2 regions of the Streptomyces sp. Rer75 genome follow, and region 1 is predicted to be linked to the other one. Evidence: riboswitches for the same ligand, from Rfam matches in the RefSeq annotation. Region 1 holds a riboswitch; the other holds the start of a gene.

Region 1 (4,795 bases):
AAGCAGCAGCCAGTGATGCGGTCTGCCGGACCTCGCTAGCGCATTCGAGTAGCCTTTCCCGGACGAGGGACACGGGAAACCACTCTCAGGGTGATTATCACTCGGCGTGCCGAGTGTGGCGATCGTTGACGCACCCCGGGTGACTGCCTACCTTCGAGAAGGCAGGTCGAGGACGGAGGTCGGCGTGAGAAGCACCGGCGACGGCACGGCAGCCGGCGGTCCGTATACGCTCCAGGGGAGCGCACCGGCCGATCCGGCACTGAAGGCTCGGGTCGCGGCACAGCCCACGGCACCACGGGAGCCCGCCGCGGGGGGTACGGAGACGGTCGGCTACCGCGGACCCACCGCGTGCGCCGCCGCGGGCATCACCTACCGCCACCGGCTGGACGAGCGTGCCCGGCGCGCAGCCAGCGGCTGCAGCTGACGTGGGAGATCGTCAAGCGGCTGCTGGACACCGGCGTGTCCCTCCAGAACATCCGGGCCGCCGTCCAGCACCTGCGCACCCGGGGCCTGGACGACCTGGCCCAGATGACGCTGATGAGCGACGGCGCGACGGTGTACGAGTGCACCTCGCCGGACGAGGTCGTGGACCTCCTCCAGGGCGGCCAGGGCGTCTTCGGGATCGCCGTGGGCGTGGTGTGGCGGGACGTGGAGAGCGCGCTGTCCCAGCTGCACGGGGAGCGGGTGGACACCGGCGAGACCCTGGTGGGCCACAACCCCGCCGACGAACTCGCCCGGCGCCGCAACCGGGCCGGCTGAGAGCGCTCCCACCCCGCAGCCGGGCGCCGATTGTCAGTGGTGTGCGGCAGCATCGAACGTGTGAGGGGTGCGCCGACGATTCTCCATCTGGACATGGACGCCTTCTACGCCTCGGCGGAGCAGGCGGCCAAGCCCAGCCTGCGCGGGAAGCCGGTGATCGTGGGGGGCCTCGGGCCGCGCGGGGTGGTGGCCACGGCCTCGTACGAGGCCCGGGTGTTCGGGGTGCACTCGGCCATGGCGATGGCCCAGGCCCGCAGGCTCTGTCCGAACGCGGCCTACCTCACCCCCCGCTTCTCGCTCTACCGCCAGGTCAGCGACCAGGTCATGGGGCTGCTGCGGGCGCTGTCGCCACTGGTGGAGCCGCTGAGCCTGGACGAGGCGTTCGTGGACCTGGAGGCGGGCGGCACCGAGTCCCGGGTGGCGGCGGCGCGGGCCGTGGCGGAGCGGCTGCGGGCCGACATCCGCGCGGTGACCGGGCTGACCGGCTCGGTGGGCCTGGCCGGTTCCAAGATGCTCGCCAAGATCGCCTCCGAGCAGGCCAAGCCGGACGGCCTGGCGGTCATCGAGCCCGGCACGGAGCGGGAGCTGCTGGACCCGATGCCGGTGCGCACCCTCCCGGGCGTCGGCCCGGCCACTGCGGAGGCGCTGCGCCGGGCCGGTATCCACACCGTCGCCGAGACCCGGGAGGCGGGCGAGGCGGAGCTGGTCCGGCTGCTGGGCCGGGCCCACGGGGCGTCGCTGCACCTGATGGCCAGCGGGCGGGACGAGCGGCCGGTGGTCGCCGAGCGGGACGCCAAGTCCATCTCGGTGGAGGACACCTTCGACGTCGACGTGACCGACCGGACCCGGGTGCAGCTGGAGGTGGCGCGGCTGGCCGACCGCTGTGTGCGGCGGCTGCGTGAGGCGGGCCGCTCGGGGCGCACGGTCGTGATCAAGGTGCGGCGGTACGACTTCTCGACGCTGACCCGTTCGGAGACCCTGCGCGGGCCGACCGACGACCCCGGCGTGGTCAGGGAGGCCGCGGCGCGGCTGATCGACGGGGTGGACACCACGGCGGGCGTGCGGCTGCTGGGGGTGGGCGTGTCGGGGCTCGCGGACTACACGCAGGAGGATCTGTTCGCCCAAGCCGCCCAGGCCGCCCAGGCCGCCCAGGCCGCCCAAGCCGCTGAGGCCGCTCACGACGCCGTGGAGGGCCCGGAGAGGGGTTCCGGCGCCGAGGTGCCGGAGCCGGAGGGCCCGGGCGCCTCAGAGGCCGCTGAGGGCTCCGGGAGGCCACGGGTGTGGCTGCCGGGGGCCGATGTGCGGCACGCGGAGTACGGGGCGGGCTGGGTGCAGGGCAGCGGGGTGGGGCGGGTGACCGTGCGGTTCGAGGTGCCCTGGTCGGGGCCCGGCCGGGTGCGGACGTTCGCCGTGGACGACCCGGAGCTGGAACCGGGCGAGCCCCTGCCGCTGGTCCGGCCCCCCGAAAGCGCCGAGCCCCCCGAGCCCCCCGGGCATCCCGCCGGGGCGCCGGGCGACGGGCCCGGTGGGAGCGAACGGCCCGGTGGGGGCCGGGGGCGGGGTCAGCCGGTGACGTCGAGCCCGTAGTGGTGGTAGAGCTGGAGCTCCTGCTCCGGGGAGAGATGGCGGCCGACGCCGAGGTCCGGGGCGTCCTTGATCAGCGCCCGGTCGTACGGCACCCGCAGCGTGTCGCCGACGACCTCGCTCGGTTCGAGCGGTACGAAGACGTCCCGGCTGAACAGGCCGGTGCGTACCGCCGCCCACTCGGGCTCGCCGGTCGCGTCGTCGAGGTAGACCTCGTCCACAGTGCCGATCTTGGCGCCCTCGCGGTCGAATGCCTTGCGGCCGATCAGGGTCCGCGGGTCGATGTCCGTCTGCACGCTCTCTCCCACAGGTGGCGATGATCCGGTGATACCTACCAAAAGCCACATCCTCGTACGCGGCCACTCGAGCACCTGGCGGCCAACCCCTCCCGGCAGTAGCCGCGCTGGTACGCTGGCTGTGGCTGCAGACCCCGTGCGGGAGAGTCCTCCGACAATGGAGTCGGAGGCGCCGAAGGAGCAAATCCTCCCCGGAATCTCTCAGGCACACGTACCGTGCGGGCGAGGTCACTCTGGAAAGCAGGGTGGGCCACGGGGAGCACAGCTCCGGAACCCCTCCTCACCGACGGTGAAAGCCGGTCAGGCACGAACGGGCCGGTGAAGCTCTCAGGTTGAGATGACAGAGGGGGAGGCCGTCCGGGCACCCGCGCCGCGGTGCCCCTCGCCGGTCGTCACAGACCAGGAGGCCCCCGCAGATGACCACCCACCGCATCTCGCTCGCCGAACTGGAGCGCGGTACTCCATTCGAGCAGCGTCACATCGGCCCCGACGCCGGAGCGCAGGCCAAGATGCTGGCCCAGGTCGGCTTCGGCTCCCTCGACGAGCTGACCGCCGCCGCCGTACCCGAGGTCATAAAGAGCGCCGAGGCGCTTCGGCTGCCGCCGGCCCGCAGTGAGGCCGAGGTCCTCGCCGAGCTGCGCGCGCTCGCCGACCGCAACCAGGTGCTGCCGTCCATGATCGGCCTCGGCTACTACGGCACCTTCACCCCGCCGGTGATCCTGCGCAACGTCCTCGAGAACCCCGCCTGGTACACCGCCTACACCCCGTACCAGCCGGAGATCTCCCAGGGGCGTCTGGAGGCCCTGCTCAACTTCCAGACCGTCGTCGCCGATCTGACCGGCCTGGACACCGCCGGGTCCTCGCTGCTGGACGAGGCCACGGCCGCCGCCGAGGCCATGGCGCTGTCGCGGCGCGTCGGCAAGGTCAAGGAGGGCGTCTTCCTGGTCGACGCCGACTGTCTGCCGCAGACCATCGCGGTGATCGAGACCCGCGCCGAGCCGACCGGCGTCGAGGTCGTGGTCGCCGACCTGACCGACGGCATCCCGGACGAGATCGCCGAGCGCGGTGTCTTCGGCGTGCTGCTCCAGTACCCGGGCGCCTCCGGCGCCGTCCGCGACCCGCGCCCGGTCATCGAGCGGGCCCACGAGCTGGGCGCGATCGTCACCGTCGCCGCCGATCTGCTCGCGCTCACCCTGCTGACCTCGCCCGGGGAGCTGGGCGCGGACATCGCGGTCGGCAGCACCCAGCGGTTCGGCGTGCCCATGGGCTTCGGCGGCCCGCACGCCGGGTTCATGTCCGTGCGCGCCGCCCACGCCCGCAGCCTGCCCGGCCGCCTCGTCGGGGTCTCGGTGGACGCGGACGGGGACAAGGCGTACCGGCTGGCGCTCCAGACCCGGGAGCAGCACATCCGCCGCGAGAAGGCCACCAGCAACATCTGCACCGCGCAGGTCCTGCTCGCGGTGATGGCCGGAATGTACGCGGTCTACCACGGCCCGGACGGGCTCGCGGGCATCGCCCGCCGCACCCACCGCTACGCCACCGTCCTCGCCGAGGGGCTGCGGGCGGGCGGCGTCGAGGTGGTGCACGGCGCCTTCTTCGACACCCTCACCGCGCGCGTCCCCGGCAAGGCCGCCGATGTCGTCGCCGCCGCCCGGGAGGCCGGGGTCAACCTCCGGCTGACCGACGCCGACCACGTGGGCATCGCGTGCGACGAGACCACCGGGCGCGCCCAGCTGGCCGCCGTATGGTCCGCCTTCGGCGTCGACGGCGGAGACGGAACCAGCGCTCCCGGCATCGACGAGCTGGATGCCGCGACGGCCGACGCGCTCCCCGCGGAGCTGCTCCGCTCGGACACGTACCTGACCCACCCGGTCTTCCACCAGTACCGCTCCGAGACCGCGATGCTGCGCTACCTGCGGCGGCTGGCCGACCGGGACTACGCCCTGGACCGGGGCATGATCCCGCTCGGCTCCTGCACCATGAAGCTCAACGCGACCACCGAGATGGAGCCGGTCACCTGGCCGGAGTTCGGCGCGCTGCACCCCTTCGCGCCGGTCGAGCAGGCCCACGGCTATCTGACGCTGATCCGCGAGCTGGAGGAGCGGCTGGCCGACGTCACCGGCTACGACAAGGTCTCCCTCCAGCCGAACGCCGGA
Region 2 (4,795 bases), 5.3 Mb from region 1:
CGCGTTCTGCCCCAACAGGGCGTAGAACTGCGGGATTTCGATGACCGGATCGGTCACCCGCAGCGGACCGGCGGGCAGCCGGTCCAGCCCGCCCGCGATCCGCCGCAGGTCGAGCCAGGGGATGCCGACGCCGCCGCCGGGGGCGTGCGGGTTGAGCCACAGGCCGTAGTGGTCGCGGTAGAGGGAGTCGGCGATCCGGCGCGCGTCCACCACTTCATGCGCACGATTCCAGCCACTGGCGGCGAGTTCCTGGGCGGAGGTCACACACGGTGCGTAACCGTGGCCGTCCATGTCCATGTTGCCGTACTGGGCGTCGGGATCGCCGGGCGCACCGTGCCACAGCAGCATCCAGACCTGGCCCTCGGCGAGGGCGCGCAGCAGCGCCTCGTAGGCGTCGTACCGGCCGGGAGCGACCTGCTCCAGCATCCGCTCGACCTGACCGGCAGCCGCCCCCCAATCCGCGCCCGCGCTCACCTGGGTCCGCCCCTCTCTCGGCCTTGCCCGCACTCACCGGGACGCGCGCCGCCCCGCCTGGTCATCCAACCAGCTTACGGGCCCCCGTGACCGTCCCCGGAGTGCGTCACAGGTCACGGTCGTAGAACGGCCGTACGCGCTCCAGCATCCACGTGGCCACGGGATCACCCTGCGCGACGTCCAGCGCGACGAGTTGAACGGTCCACGGCACCGGCACCGCGCCGAGCGCCCGGCCGAGCGCCTCCACCGCGAGGGCCTGCCCCTCGGGGCCAAACGCGTCCAGCTGGACACCGACGAAGAGCGCAGGCTGATCGCCCTCGACGCTGGCCAGCGCGCGCCGCGCGGTGCGTACCCCGGGCTCCTTCGTGAACTCGATCCCGGCGGCGGCCAGGAAGTCGACCGGCTCCTCCTGCCAGTCGGGCTCGAACAGCCGCACCCGGCCTCCGCGCGCCGGGCCGTCCAGCGCGCTGCGCCCGGCCTTGCACAGCTCCTCGACCGCGGACGGCGGCAGCGGGACGCCGACCGGCCCGTCCGGGTTCATCACGATGCCGAGCTGCGGCGGCAGCCCGCGGGCGAACTCGACGGCCGGGGCGACCGTGAACGACATATGGGCGCCGACGATCTGGAGGAACTGCTGCTCGGAGCTGAAGACCGGCACGTACGCCTGGCCCTCGATCTCCACGGTGGGCAGGTCGAGGCTGCGGCTGTCGGGGCCGCCCCCGTTCGGCAGCGGGATCCAGACATGGCTGCGGGCGAGCGTCTCGACGATCCGCGCTCCGGCACCCGCGACCCCGATCGAGGCGGCGAGCACCTCTTCCAGCTCATTGCCGGGAAACGCGGGATAAGCGCCGTCGGGAAATCCTCCGTGAGCGGGGGTTATGCCCTGGTGCTCCGGGATACTCATCTTCGTCCAACCGCCATCTCGTCCGACCTGCACCAGCACCCTAACGGCTGCGCGGCGAAAGGCCATGGGCCGCCCGGGCATCTCCACAGCACTTCCTCACGCCGGGGCACGCCGGGGGCACATCGGGAGCGCGCGGGGGGGCATGCCCCCGGAAGGCGCCGTTACGTTCGGTCACCTTCCGGTGGCTTGTTTCTTACTGGTGCCCGACTCGCATGTCACTCGAAGGAGATGCCCCGCAGCCGGCTCGCGGTTGCCCGGTCCAGCAGAACGGCGGAAGCGCAGCCCTCGGGCGGCAGCCCGCCCTCCACCCGCGTCACCAGCCGGTCCATCGCCCGCCGGTGCCGCGCGAAGGCGAAGCCGGAGACGCCCCGGCCGCGGGCGGCCTGGCCCTCCAGGGCGACCGCGGGGTCCACGTCCAGCAGCACCAGATGAAGACCGCGGCCGGTGCGCCGGGCGTCCCGGGCCAGCCAGCGCCGCACCCAGGGCTGTGAGCCGCAGTCGTGGACGACGACGCTGGCGCCCGAGCGGACCGCCCGGTGCAGCCCCACGTAGTGGGCGCAGCGGACCAGCGGCCGGTAGACGGCGTACGGCAGCCAGCGGGGCATGCGTCTTTCCCAGGTCTCCCGGGTGTTCTGCGAGTCCACCCGCACCACGGGCCTGCCGCCCGGGTCGCACCCGGGGACGACCCGGCTGATCAGGGTCGACTTGCCGCTGCCGGGCAGCCCCGAGGCGATGATCAGGTCACGCGCCGGGTAGCGCAGCTCCGCCCCCACCCCGCCGCGCAGGTCGTGGACGGCGGCGCGGCGATCCGGTCTGACCGTGCCGCCCGACGGCGTCCGCTCGTGCGGCGTCCGCTCCTGCCGCGCGGGCAGGGTTCCTCGGGTTGTCGCGTATGTTCCCTGCCCGTGCACCGTGATCGTCCTCCAAGGTCGGTCAAGCGGCTCCGTACCCCGAGAGTGTCAAGAAAAGGTAATGGCCATCAAGGAGGCCCCGGCGCGACCCCGCTCACAGAGTGGGGGTTCCCTTCCGGAGCGGACGTGCGATGATGTCCGCGCCAACCGCATACGCCAACTGCATACCGGCCGCTTGAATCCGCGCGGGAGAGTCCTCGGTCACCGGCTCCGCCGAATTGTCCGAGGCGCCGAAGGAGCAAGCCCTCCCTTGAATCTCTCAGGCCCCGATACCGCACGGATGAGGCAGATCTGAAAAGCGGGTCACGCTGTCCGTGGCCCCACCCAAGGTGCAAGCCCGGCCAGTCCCGCCGCGCGGGAATGGTCACGGCGAACCTCTCAGGTTCCGATGACAGATGGGGAGGACGCTGTGCCGTCCTTGTCGTCCCATCCGCCCCACCCGCACGTCATCGCCGTGACCATGACCCTGGGAGCCGCACCATGACCGACGCCCCGCCCACGCCCCGCCGCACCGCGCTGGACGCGGTCCACCGTGCGCTCGGCGCCACCATGACCGACTTCGCGGGCTGGGACATGCCGCTGCGGTACGGCAGCGAGCGCGACGAGCACACCGCGGTGCGCACCCGCGCCGGGCTCTTCGACCTCTCCCACATGGGTGAGATCGCTCTCACCGGGCCGCAGGCCGCCGACGCCCTCGATCACGCCCTGGTCGGCCATCTCTCGGCGCTCGCCGTGGGCCGCGCCCGCTACACCATGATCTGCGACAGCGAGGGCGGCATCCTCGACGACCTGATCGTCTACCGGCTCGCCGAGCAGGAGTTCCTGGTCGTGGCCAACGCCTCGAACGCCCAGGTGGTGCTGGACGCGCTGACCGAGCGCGCCACCGGCTTCGACGCCGCCGTACGGGACGACCGCGACGCGTACGCGCTGCTCGCCGTCCAGGGGCCGCAGTCCCCCGGGATCCTGAAGGGCCTGACCGACGCCGACCTGGACGGGCTGAAGTACTACGCGGGGCTGCCGGGCACCGTCGCGGGCGTGCCCGCCCTGATCGCCCGCACCGGCTACACCGGCGAGGACGGCTTCGAACTGTTCGTCGCGCCCGACGACGCGGAGCGGGTCTGGCAGGCGCTGACCGAGGCTGGCGCCCCGGCGGGCCTGGTGCCGTGCGGGCTGTCCTGCCGGGACACGCTGCGGCTGGAGGCGGGGATGCCGCTGTACGGGCACGAGCTGGGCACCGACACGACCCCGTTCGACGCGGGGCTCGGCCGGGTGGTGAAGTTCGCCAAGCCCGGCGACTTCGTCGGCCGCGGGGCGCTGGAGGCCGCGGCGCGCGAGGCCGAGGCCCGGCCGCCGCGCACGCTGACCGGCCTGGTCGCCGAGGGCCGCCGGGTGCCGCGCGCCGGTTACGCCGTGCTGGGCCCCGATGGTTCGGAGATCGGCCGGGTCACCTCGGGCGCCCCGTCCCCGACGCTGGGGAAGCCGATCGCCATGGCGTACGTCGACGCGGAGCACGCCGCGCCCGGCAGCCCGGGAGTGTCGGTGGACATCCGCGGTACCCGGGAGCCGTACGACGTGGTCGCGCTCCCCTTCTACCGCCGCGAACGCTGAAACCTCCCTTTCTGCCGCCGCGGGCGCCGCGGGGGCCGAAACCTCCCCTTCTGCGACCGCGCGCGCCGAAACCTCCCGTGACCCGTCTGTCTCACCACTGAAGACCCGTTTCCCAAGCACTCCCCTCTATCCAGGAGAATCGGACCATGAGCAACCCCCAGCAGCTGCGCTACAGCAAGGAGCACGAGTGGCTGTCGGCCGCCGACCAGGACGGCGTGTCGACGATCGGCATCACCGAATACGCGGCCAACGCGCTCGGCGATGTCGTATACGTCCAGCTCCCGGATGTCGGCTCCACCGTCGCCGCCGGTGAAACCTGCGGTGAGCTGGAGTCCACGAAGTCGGTCAGCGACCTGTACGCGCCGGTCTCCGGTGAGGTCACCGAGATCAACGAGGACGTGGTGAACGACCCGGCGCTGGTGAATTCCGCCCCCTTCGAGGGCGGCTGGCTGTTCAAGGTGAAGGTGACGGACGAGCCGGACGGCCTGCTCTCCGCCGAGGAATACGCCTCCTTCTCCAACAACTGACCCTCCTTACTCGATCGGGACCCTGATGTCGCTTCTGAACAGCTCCCTCCACGAGCTCGACCCGGACGTCGCCGCTGCTGTCGACGCCGAACTCCACCGCCAGCAGTCCACCCTCGAAATGATCGCCTCGGAGAACTTCGCTCCGGCCGCCGTCATGGAGGCCCAGGGCTCGGTCCTGACCAACAAGTACGCCGAGGGCTACCCCGGCCGCCGCTACTACGGCGGCTGTGAGCACGTCGATGTGGTCGAGCAGATCGCCATCGACCGCGTCAAGGAGCTCTTCGGCGCCGAGGCCGCCAACGTCCAGCCGCACTCCGGCGCCCAGGCGAACGCGGCCGCGATGTTCGCGCTGCTCCAGCCCGGCGACACCA

Evidence for each region. Region 1 has a riboswitch for glycine ahead of gcvP (aminomethyl-transferring glycine dehydrogenase). Riboswitches for the same ligand answer to the same signal wherever they lie in the genome.
Region 2: it holds a riboswitch for glycine, as region 1 does, so the genes downstream of both, gcvT (glycine cleavage system aminomethyltransferase GcvT) here and gcvP (aminomethyl-transferring glycine dehydrogenase) in region 1, are expected to answer to the same signal.

The regions. Positions count from the first base shown of each region.
Region 1 is NZ_CP058693.1:1,515,110-1,519,904, reverse strand. It holds gene HYQ63_RS05815 (bifunctional nuclease family protein) at 1-16, shown strand, start outside; partial or broken gene HYQ63_RS05810 (MerR family transcriptional regulator) at 185-759, shown strand; gene HYQ63_RS05805 (DNA polymerase IV) at 820-2,346, shown strand; gene HYQ63_RS05800 (PRC-barrel domain-containing protein) at 2,322-2,639, opposite strand; glycine riboswitch at 2,769-2,866, shown strand; gene gcvP (aminomethyl-transferring glycine dehydrogenase) at 3,056-4,795, shown strand, end outside.
Region 2 is NZ_CP058693.1:6,857,845-6,862,639, reverse strand. It holds gene HYQ63_RS29600 (enhanced serine sensitivity protein SseB C-terminal domain-containing protein) at 1-474, opposite strand, end outside; gene HYQ63_RS29595 (enhanced serine sensitivity protein SseB) at 581-1,378, opposite strand; gene HYQ63_RS29590 (AAA family ATPase) at 1,594-2,289, opposite strand; glycine riboswitch at 2,466-2,574, shown strand; gene gcvT (glycine cleavage system aminomethyltransferase GcvT) at 2,770-3,897, shown strand; gene gcvH (glycine cleavage system protein GcvH) at 4,044-4,424, shown strand; gene glyA (serine hydroxymethyltransferase) at 4,450-4,795, shown strand, end outside.